3 regions of the Streptomyces sp. NPDC088915 genome follow, and region 1 is predicted to be linked to each of the others. Evidence: riboswitches for the same ligand, from Rfam matches in the RefSeq annotation. Region 1 holds a riboswitch; each other region holds the start of a gene.

Region 1 (3,264 bases):
GGCGGCCGGCCGGACCTCGCGGCCGACCGGCTCGCCGGGGTGCGGGCCCCGACCCTCTTGGTGGTGGGCGGCGACGACCCGCTGGTCCTGGACCTCAACCGGCGGGCCGGGGCGCTGCTGCGCTGCGAGAACCGGCTGGCCGTGGTGGAGGGCGCCACCCACCTCTTCGAGGAGCCCGGCGCCCTGGAGGAGGTGGCGGAGCTCGCCACCTCCTGGTTCACCGCGCACTTCCGGGGCCGGGGCGCCCCGGAAGCGTCCGGTGCGGACTAGTACGCGCTGTCGACGTTGTCGATGGAGCCGTAGCGGTCGGCCGCGTAGTTGCAGGCGGCGGTGATGTTGGCGACCGGGTCGTACATGTCCATCGACGTGCCGGGCACGTGGTAGGCCAGGAAGGTCGGCTCGATGACCTGGAGGAGGCCCTTCGAGGGGGTGCCATTGACGGCGTTGATGTCCCAGTTGTTGATGGCCAGCGGGTTCCCGGAGGACTCGCGCATGATGTTGCGGTGGATGCCCTCGTAGGAACCGGGGATGCCGTGCTGGGCCATGACGTCCAGCGACTGCCGGATCCAGCCGTCCAGGTTGTCGGCGTACTGGGTGGCGGCGACCGGGGCGGCCTCGACCGGGGTGGCCGGAGCGGCGACGGCCGGGGCGGCGGCGGAGGCCCCCGTGCCGGTGTCGGCGGACGGGGCGGCCGCGCGGCGCTCGGAGCGGTTCGCCCGGTCGGTCGAAGTGGACTTCTCCGCCTTCGCGGTGGCCTTCCGCTCCGCCTTTTCCTGCGTCTTCGGCTGCGCCGGGGCAGCCTTGGCGGCGCCCCGATGAATCGTCAGTTCCAGACCCGGGTGGATGAGTGACGGATTGTCACCCACGGCGCTCTGGTTGGCACGGTAAAGGCTCTTCCAGCCCCCCTGAATTCCCTTCTTGTGGGCGATCAGGGAAAGCGAGTCACCGCTCACGACGGTGTACGTGCGCGTGGCCTCCGGAGCGGCCGGAGCCTTGGCGGCGGCCGGGGCGGCGGGGGCGGTGAAGGCCTTGGCGGCGATCTCCGGGGCCGGGGCGGCGGGCGCGGCGCCGGCCGTGGCGGGGGCGATCAGGGGCAGGGACAGCGCGGCCCCACCCGTGCCGACCAGGGCGAGTCCACGGGAGATGTGGTTGCGGCGGGGGCGGCGGTGCTTACCGTGTGCAGGCATGACGGGATTCCTCTCCGGCGCCTACGAGGTGAGCTGTCGGGTTCGGACGGGAGATGTCCGGCCGCGCGCACGCGGCTGCACCCCGAGCCGTTCCGGATTCCGGACCGGCGTATTCGTGGGTCCCCCGCTCCTGCCGTCGGGTGAAAAGGGAGGTTTCCGAGCGGTGGCAGGATTAGGCGTTCCGCTCGAATGGGGGTGACCGTAGGCCAGTAATACGGCGAATAACAAGAGGATCAGAGCGGCGGCCCCGGTAAATGGATCACCGAATTCGGGGAATTCAAGATCGGCCGGGCTCCGGAAGCGCCGAACTTCCTTGTGCGGTACGGGGTGGGGGAGGGCGGCGCCGTGCGGCGGGCCGTGCGGAGTGAGTCGCGTCACCCGGTGAGTTATGTCCGAATATGCGACGTAATTCCATTGATGGGGAAATAAGGCGAAAATCGATGGAGTGGGGCCTCTGGGGCATGAAGAGCCGTTGTAGCGGCATTCGGGGGCACTCAAGGGCAAAGCAGGCAAAGCCGACATTCTTCTTGAAGGATGGAGTGACCGACCCAGGAGCCGCCCGATGCCCCCCGCCGCCCCCCAGCTCACCCCCGCCGCCCCCGCCGCCCCCGACGTCCTCGACCGTGAGGCGGCCGCCCTCTACGAGAGCGCCGTCTGGCAGCGGATCGTCACCGACTGGCCCGCCCCCGCCCCCGTACCGCTCGCGCCCGCGCCCGCCCCCGCCCCGCTGCCGCCGGGCGAGGAGGGGAGCTGGCGGGACCTGCTCAGCGTGCCCGTCGAGCGGCTCGTGGCCGAGGCGCTCGACGCGCTCCCGGCGCCGGGCCCCGCCGAGCGCCGCCTCCCCGGCCGGATCGGAGCCGTCCTGCCGGACCGCCTCCACGTCTGGCGCCGCGTCGGCCGGGCCGAGCTGCGCCCCTCGGTCCACCTCGGCTACGCGCGCCTCGTCCTGACCGAGTGGGGCTGGCAGAACGCCCCGTACAAGCTGCGCGACAGGCGGGGGGCCCGCTGTGTCTGCGGGGCGCTCCTCGCCGCCCACCGCCTCGGCTACGGCGGCGCGGACACCATGAACGAGGCGGCCGCCTGGATCATGACCGAGCTGCGGTCGCGGGGGTGGCGGGACCTCATCGGGCCGTGGAACCGGGCCCCCGGGCGCACGGCCGACGACGCCCTCGCCCTCCTCGACGCCACGATCCACCGCGCCGCGCACGCCGGCCGCTGACGGCGCCGCCCGGGCGCGGGGCCCCCGTACGCCCCCGCGCCCGGGCCGCCGTGATCAGCCGCTGACGCTCGGGGCGCCGTTCTCGATGTGGCCGGTGTACCGGCGCGACCAGGTCCCGTCGACGCCGGTGGTGATCGTGAAGTCGTACCAGCCCTTGTGGTAGGCCACGGCGTTGAAGAAGTCCTCGGTGCCGGAGTTCGCCGGCACCGTGTACGTCCACGGTCCGTCCGTCCGGTAGGCGTTGGAGCGGATCGTGAAGGTGACGGGCCCGCCGGAGGCGTTGGTCATCCTGAACCAGAGGGCCGTCTTGCCCGTCCCCGGCTCGGTCGCGAACCGGGCCGCCACCTCGACGTCCTTGCCCGCCTTGGAGGCGTCGCCGATGAACCGGCGCAGGAAGCGGTTGGGCCCCATCATCGAGATGTCGTACTTCCCGGACCCCGAGCCGGTGCCGATGTTGAAGAAGTCGGTGGCCGTGCCGCCGGGGTCCACGGTGTACTGCCAGGCGGCCGTGTCGCGGTGCTGGTGCGGGTGGATCGAGAAGTGCGCGGCCCGCCTGGCCTCCGCCCCCTGGTTCGTCATCGAGAACCAGGCCAGGATCTTGCCGCCGGAGCCGAACTCGAAGCGGTCCAGGTTGCCGTTCACCTGGTACGGCAGGGCGCGCGCCGGCCGGGTGCCGGACTCCTGCGCGGGCAGGGCGTTGTTCTGCGGGACCGGGTTCGGCAGCGGCCCGCAGGTGCTCTGGCCGATGACCTTCGCCGTGGACGGAAGCCCGGCGGGCACTCCGTACACCGGGTGGGCGAAGTCGAAGACGCCGGTCAGGTCGCCCGTCACCCTCCGCCGCCAGGCGCTGATGTTCGG
Region 2 (3,264 bases), on a different contig from region 1:
TTTTTCTTTTCCGCTCCCCCGCCACCCCCGTTTCCGGGCGGCACGAAGTTTTCGGGCGACACAGGGTTTTCGGGCAGCACGAAAGGCCCCGCGCAATTCCCATTCTTTGTATACGGTGCGCGTGTTAATTCCGGGCACTCGTCGTGTTGACGACGTGTTGCGAAACCCTCACGCGTCCGCGCTCCGGCCCCTTGAGCCGGTGCAGCGACATCGAGCGCTCCGCGTGCAGCGCGGTGAGGGCCCTCGCCCGCTCGGCGTCCCCGCGCGCCACGGCGTCCACGATCGCGCCGTGCTCGGCCCAGGCCTCCACCGGCCGCTCGGGCTGCTCGACGGCGTACATCCAGGCGATCTTGTGCCGCAGCTGGGTGAGCAGCGCCGTCAGCGGCGGGCTGCCGGAGGCCTGCGCGAGCGTCTCGTGGAACCAGCCTCCGAGCGAGCGCAGGTCCTCGCCCTGGCCGCGCCTGGCCCGCTCCTGCCCCAGCCTGACCAGGCCGCGCAGCACCTTGAGGTGGGCGTCGGTGCGCCGCTGCGCGGCCCGCGCGGCCCCCAGCGGTTCGAGCAGCGCCCGCATGTCGAGCAGGTCGGCCGCCTCCTGCTCGGTGGGCTCGGCGACGTGCGCGCCCGCGTGGCGGCGGGTGAGGACGAAGCCCTCGGACTCCAGGGTGCGCAGCGCCTCGCGGACCGGGACGCGGGAGACCCCGTACCGGCGGGCGAGCTGCTCCTCGGTCAGCCGGCTGCCCCGCTCGAAGACGCCGGAGACGATGTCGTCCCGGATCGCCGTGCATACCGAATGCGCGGGAATGCGCATGTCCGACCTCCGCCTTGGTCGCGCGAGACAATGCGAGCGGCGCCTGTTCTGCGCCTGATCCGCGACTCTATTGCAGCATGCCGGAATTTCCGATGCCCCCATGGAATCCATGGCCACCTTTTGGTCGACGCGGGGGCGGCGAAAAGCCCCGGCTCAGCACGAGCCGGGGCTTTTGCGACGCGAGTGGGGCGGCGGGGCGGGTCAGACGGTGACGCCGCGGGCGCGGAGGTAGGCGACCGGGTCGATGTCGGAGCCGTACTCGGCGCTCGTGCGCGCCTCGAAGTGGAGGTGCGGCCCGGTCGAGTTCCCGGTCGAGCCCGAGACGCCGATCTGCTGGCCCGGTTCGACGGTCTGGCCGACGTACACCCCGATGGAGGAGAGGTGACCGTACTGGGTGTACGTGCCGTCGTGCATCCGGATGACGATGTTGTTGCCGTACGCGCCGCCCCAGCCGGCCTCGACGACGGTGCCGGAGCCGACGGAGACGACCCGGCTGCCGTAGGCGGCGTGGAAGTCGACGCCGGAGTGGCTGCCGGAGGACCAGAGCGAGCCGCCGGTCTGGTAGCCGGTGGACACGTACGAGCCGGAGACGGGGAGCTGGAAGGAGTTCAGACGGCGGCGCTCGGCCTCGCGGGCGGCGCGGGCCCTCTCCTCGCGGATCTCCTTGGCGCGGGCCTCGGCCTTGCGCTTCGCCTCGGCGCGGGCCTTCTGCTGGGCGACGGCCTCGAAGGCCTCCCGGTCCTGGGCGTCGGCCTGGGCGTTGAGCCGGTCGACGAGGGAGTCCTCGGCGATCACCTTGGTGAGGCCGGTGTCCTCGGGGGAGCGGTTGTCCGTGTCGGCGGCGAGCGCCGGGGAGGCCAGGGTTCCGATGACGCCGGTGGTGGCGAGCGTCGCCACGCCCGCGATGCCCGCGCCGCGGCGCGCCATCCGGCTCGAACCACGATGCTTCCCGGTGGCACGGGTGAACGCCATGAAGACGTTGTTCCTTTCCTTCCTTCTCGCCTACCGGGTTAGCTGACGGGTTCGGAGCAGGAAGGTCTCCTACGGGCCCCTCCGCGCGAGGCGAAGGCGTCCGATTCACCCCAGGGACTACGTGTGGGTCCCCGGCTCCCCAGGCTCGCGCCTGACGGGGACTCGGCGATGACTGTCCGGTGCCGCGGATGCGGCGGGTGCAACTGGCGGACAGCCGCACCGACGCTATGCGGACCGCCAGTCGATCACCAACCGAACATGACCTTTTGTAAGGCATGCCACAGGCCAGATGATCACTCTTGGCGCCAATACGGACAATTCACCGAGGCGTCCCTCGTGCGCTTCTCGTGCGCCTCTCGCGCGGACGGACGGAGGACCCCGACGATCCGTCACGTCGGGGTCCTCCGTGCGCCCGGCCGGGCAGGGCCCAATCAGCCGGTGACGACGGTCACTTCACCGATGCCGAGCGCCCGCACCGGCTCCGCGATCTGCGCCGCGTCGCCCACCAGGACCGTGACGAGCCGGTCCACCGGGAAGGCGCTGACCACGGCCGCGGTCGCCTCGACGGTGCCCGTCTCGGCCAGGCGCGCGTACAACTGGGCCTGGAAGTCGTCCGGGAGGTGCTGCTCCACCTGGTCGGCGAGCGTCCCGGCGACGGAGGCGGCCGTCTCGTACTTGAGCGGCGCCACCCCCACCAGGTTCTGCACGGCGGTCTCCCGCTCGGCGTCCGTGAGCCCCTCGGCGGCCAGGGTGCGCAGCACCTTCCACAGGTCGTCCAGGGCCGGGCCCGTGTTGGGGGTGTCGACGGAGCCGCTGATGGCGAGCATCGCGGCGCCGTTCCCCCCGGCGTCCGAGCGGAGCACCTGCCCGAAGGCCCGCACGCCGTACGTGTAGCCCTTCTCCTCGCGCAGGACCCGGTCCAGACGCGAGGTCAGGGTCCCGCCGAGGCAGTACGTGCCGAGGACCTGGGCCGGCCAGGCGCGGGCGTGCCGGTCCGGACCGATCCGGCCGATGAGGAGCTGGGTCTGGACGGCGCCGGGGCGGTCCACGACGACGACCCGGCCGGTGTCGTCGGCGGTGATCGGCGGCATCGGCAGCGCCTCGCCGGGCTCGCCGGTCCAGGCGCCCAGCGTCTCCGCGAGGACCTTCTCCAGGTCGACGCCGGTCAGGTCGCCGACGACCACGGCGGTGGCCGTGGCGGGCCGCACGTGCGCCTCGTAGAAGGCGCGGACCGCAGCGGCGTCGATCGCCGCGACGGTCTCCTCGGTGCCCTGGCGCGGCCGGGACATCCGGGAGTCGGCCGGGAACAGTTCCTTGGAGAGCTGCTTGGCGGCGCGCCGGGCCGGGTTGGCCGTCTCGTGCGGGATCTCGTCGAGGCGGTTGCGCACCAGGCGCTCGACCTCGGTGTCCAGGAACGCCGGAGCGATCAGGGCCTCGGCGAGCAGCCCGAGCGCCTTGGGCAGCCGGGAGACCGGGACCTCCAG
Region 3 (3,264 bases), on a different contig from region 1:
TCGGAACGGGCAGCAGGTGCGCGTTCGGGCCGCCCAGGTAGCGGAAGAGCGGGAGGTCGCTGGCCTCGGAGGCGGCGTGCGCGACGGCGAGGGAGACGCCGAGGATGGCGTTGGCGCCGAGCGAGGACTTGTCCGGGGTGGCGTCCAGGTCGAACATGGCCTGGTCGATCAGGCGCTGCTCGGTGGCGTCGTAGCCGACGAGCTCCGGGCCGATCTGCTCGATGACGGCGAGGACGGCCTTCTCGACGCCCTTGCCCTGGTAGCGGTTCGGGTCACCGTCGCGGAGCTCGAGGGCCTCGAACGCACCGGTGGAGGCGCCGGACGGAACGGCAGCACGGCCGGTGCTGCCGTCGTCGAGGCCGACCTCGACCTCGACCGTGGGGTTGCCTCGGGAGTCCAGGATTTCCCGGGCTACGACGACGTCGATGGACGGCACGAGCATCTCCTTCTGGGATGTGACGCGGGATGTGACGCAAGGTCGGTGCAGGGTCGCTTGGCCTTGCGACAAGAGCCTAACCGCCCCGGAGGCTCCGACCGGCCGGGCGCCCGCCCCCTGGGACGAAAAAGGACCCGAGGGCATGCACAACGGGACGAAGGACCCCGGACCTACCGGGCGGTAACCGTCAGACGGGACCGACGGCCGTCCCGTACGGAGGGCCGTCTCGTACGAGAGGTCGTCCCGTACGAGGGGTCGTCCCGTACGAGAGGTGTCCCCCCATCAAGGGGGAACCCCGGCCCGGCGCGCACGGGGGAGTGGCGCGCCGGACCGGGGTGGTCACCGCGGGAGGGTCATCGGGGGCGCGTGAGCCGCCGGACTCACGCGACCCGCCGGGCTCACTTCAGGTGGAGCTGCTGGCCCGGGTAGATCAGGTCGGCGTTCTCGACGACGTCGTCGTTGAGCTCGAAGAGCTGGGCCCAGCCGCCCTTGACGCCCTGGGCGTCGGCGATCTTGCTGAGGGTGTCGCCGGCCACGACCTTGTACTCGCCGTCACCCTTCTTGACCGTCTTGCCGGTCGGGGTGGTGACGGTCTTCTGCGGGGCGGCCTTCGGAGCCTGGCGCGGCTGGCTGCGGGTGGTCGGCTGCTCGGCCTTCCGCTCCTGCTTCGGCTGCGCCTGCTGCTGCGGCTGCTCCTGCTGCGACTGCTCCTGCGGCGCGCTCTCGGCGGCGCCGCCGTCGTACGAGGCGCCGGAGAGGCCCACGCCGCAGCTCGGCCAGGCGCCCTTGCCCTGGCCCGCGAGGACCTTCTCGGCGACGGCGATCTGCTGCGCCTTCGACGCCTGGTCGGCGCGCGGGGCGTAGGCGGTGCCACCGAAGGCGGCCCAGGTGGAGTTCGTGAACTGCAGGCCGCCGTAGAAGCCGTTGCCGGTGTTGATGGACCAGTTGCCGCCGGACTCGCACTGGGCGACGCGGTCCCACTCGGAGGCCGTGGCGGCCGAGGCGGTGCCCGCGGTCATCAGCGGGGCGGCGACGGCGACGCCGGTGACGCCGACGAGCGCGGCGACCTGGGCGGCCTTGGAGGGACGGCGGTGTTTGCCCTTGACGGAAAACAGCATGGGGATTCTCCTCACCGACGCCTGCGAGGTGAGCTGTCGGGTTCGGGCCGAAGAGTTGCCCGGCCGCGTGTCCTAGCACGCGGCTTCACCCCAAGCCGGTCGTCGGCCGTCCGTGTCTGGACGGCCGGGCCCGGCACTTACCTTGGGTCCCCCGCTCCTGCCTTCGGCGCTTGCGCGACGACTGTTCCCGTCGGCCGACGGCAGGATTCGGCGTTTCGGTCGACGGGGCCCGCGGTGGCGAGCGATGACGACCGTAGACACAGACCCCCCCGAAGTTCAAAGAGGCTCATACGACGAATTTCGCCTCTTCTTGCCCTTCGGAGGGGACTGTTTGCGCAGGTGAGGGATGACGGAAGCGGAGCTTGCGGGCGCGACACGCCAGTTGGGACAAAGAGACCCATGTCTCACTCGCCCGGAACCGGACATACACCCACGAACTACCCGGCCGTCGGGACCGAACCCTTCGTCAGGTCGAGGTTCTGACCAGGGAGGATGAGGTCCGGATCGGTGCCCACGGTCCGCTTGTTGGCGTCGTAGAGGGCGGTCCACCCTCCGGGCAGTTCGTTCGCCTGGGCGATGTCCGAAAGGCTGTCACCCGGTCGCACGACGTATTCACCCGAAGAGCCCTGACTGTCCGTTGCGCCCGAATCCTTCGCTTCGTCAGCGATCGGGGTCGATTCGGCCTCTTCGGAAAGATTGCCCTTGTCCGAGGCATGTCTACCGGATTCGGTGGAGCTGTCCGGCTTGCCGGTTTCCTCCGGAGCGGCCTCGCCCCGGTGCTTGCCCGTGCCGGGCGCGGCCGACGCTCCCTCATCTTCCGGGATACCGGGCGTAACAGACGTATCGGGCGTAACGGACTCACCGGGGGCGACGGGGACCGTCGGGTCGGACGGATCGGCCGGGAGCGTCGGGTCCGCCGGGTCCGTGGTCCCGGTCGACGCGGACGGCGCGGACGGCGTCGAGGGGGCGGTCGGCGCGCTCGGGCCCGTCGAGCCGGCGGGGGCCGTCGGCGCGGCCGGTGCCGTGGAGGGGGCGGTCGCGGGGGCGGAGGGCTTCGGCGCCTTGGTGGACGGCGCGGCCGTGGAGGCGCCCGACGAGCCCGAGTTCCAGTTCGACTCGGGGACGGGTGCCACGGAGGTCGCCGGAGCGGCGGCCGGACCCGGGTCCACCCCGGTGGGCTTCCCGTCGTTCTTCAGGCCGGCGATCGGCGCGCAGGTGGCCCAGGTGTCGCTGCCCTTGACGAGGACCTTCTCGGCCACCGCGATCTGCTGGGCGCGGCTGGCCAGGTCGGGGCTGGGCGCGTACGCCAGGCCGCCGTGGCGCTCCCAGTCCGCCTGGGTGAGCTGGAGGCCGCCGTACATCCCGTTCCCGGAGTTGGCGCTCCACTGACCGCCCGACTCGCACTCGGCGACGCGGTCCCAGGTGGCGGCGTCGGCGGCGGACGCGGATCCGGTGGCGAGCAGGGGCAGCGCCATGGCGGATCCGGTCACGCCCGCGGCGACGACGATGGCGGGGGCCTGACGGGGGCGACGGTGTCGTCCGTTCCCGGAACGCATAGGTACGCCTTTCGCGTGACGGCTGAGACTGCCGGGAAACGTAGCGGCATTCGAACGCTCGTCACAAGTCGATGGCCACCCGATCACATGAAGATCACATTTCTGACGGACCGTCACCGTACGAGAGGGGTACGGACGGGGAGAACTCCACCGG

What was found. A riboswitch is a leader RNA that binds a small molecule or an ion and turns the genes downstream of it on or off. The one in region 1 is predicted to bind cyclic di-AMP.
Region 2: another riboswitch for cyclic di-AMP. It lies ahead of ACIP5O_RS23640 (M23 family metallopeptidase); the one in region 1 lies ahead of ACIP5O_RS26745 (transglycosylase SLT domain-containing protein).
Region 3: another riboswitch for cyclic di-AMP. It lies ahead of ACIP5O_RS19310 (transglycosylase family protein); the one in region 1 lies ahead of ACIP5O_RS26745 (transglycosylase SLT domain-containing protein).

The regions. Positions count from the first base shown of each region.
Region 1 is NZ_JBIVIR010000016.1:23,608-26,871, reverse strand. It holds gene ACIP5O_RS26750 (phosphoribosyltransferase family protein) at 1-270, shown strand, start outside; gene ACIP5O_RS26745 (transglycosylase SLT domain-containing protein) at 267-1,187, opposite strand; cyclic di-AMP (ydaO/yuaA leader) riboswitch at 1,193-1,376, opposite strand; gene ACIP5O_RS26740 (hypothetical protein) at 1,750-2,406, shown strand; gene ACIP5O_RS26735 (phosphocholine-specific phospholipase C) at 2,461-3,264, opposite strand, start outside.
Region 2 is NZ_JBIVIR010000013.1:160,405-163,668, forward strand. It holds gene ACIP5O_RS23635 (GntR family transcriptional regulator) at 125-808, opposite strand; gene ACIP5O_RS23640 (M23 family metallopeptidase) at 1,010-1,780, opposite strand; cyclic di-AMP (ydaO/yuaA leader) riboswitch at 1,793-1,958, opposite strand; gene ACIP5O_RS23645 (M16 family metallopeptidase) at 2,212-3,264, opposite strand, start outside.
Region 3 is NZ_JBIVIR010000010.1:51,036-54,299, forward strand. It holds gene eno (phosphopyruvate hydratase) at 1-442, opposite strand, end outside; gene ACIP5O_RS19310 (transglycosylase family protein) at 835-1,554, opposite strand; cyclic di-AMP (ydaO/yuaA leader) riboswitch at 1,558-1,733, opposite strand; gene ACIP5O_RS19315 (transglycosylase family protein) at 1,992-3,110, opposite strand; gene ACIP5O_RS19320 (cytochrome P450) at 3,205-3,264, opposite strand, start outside.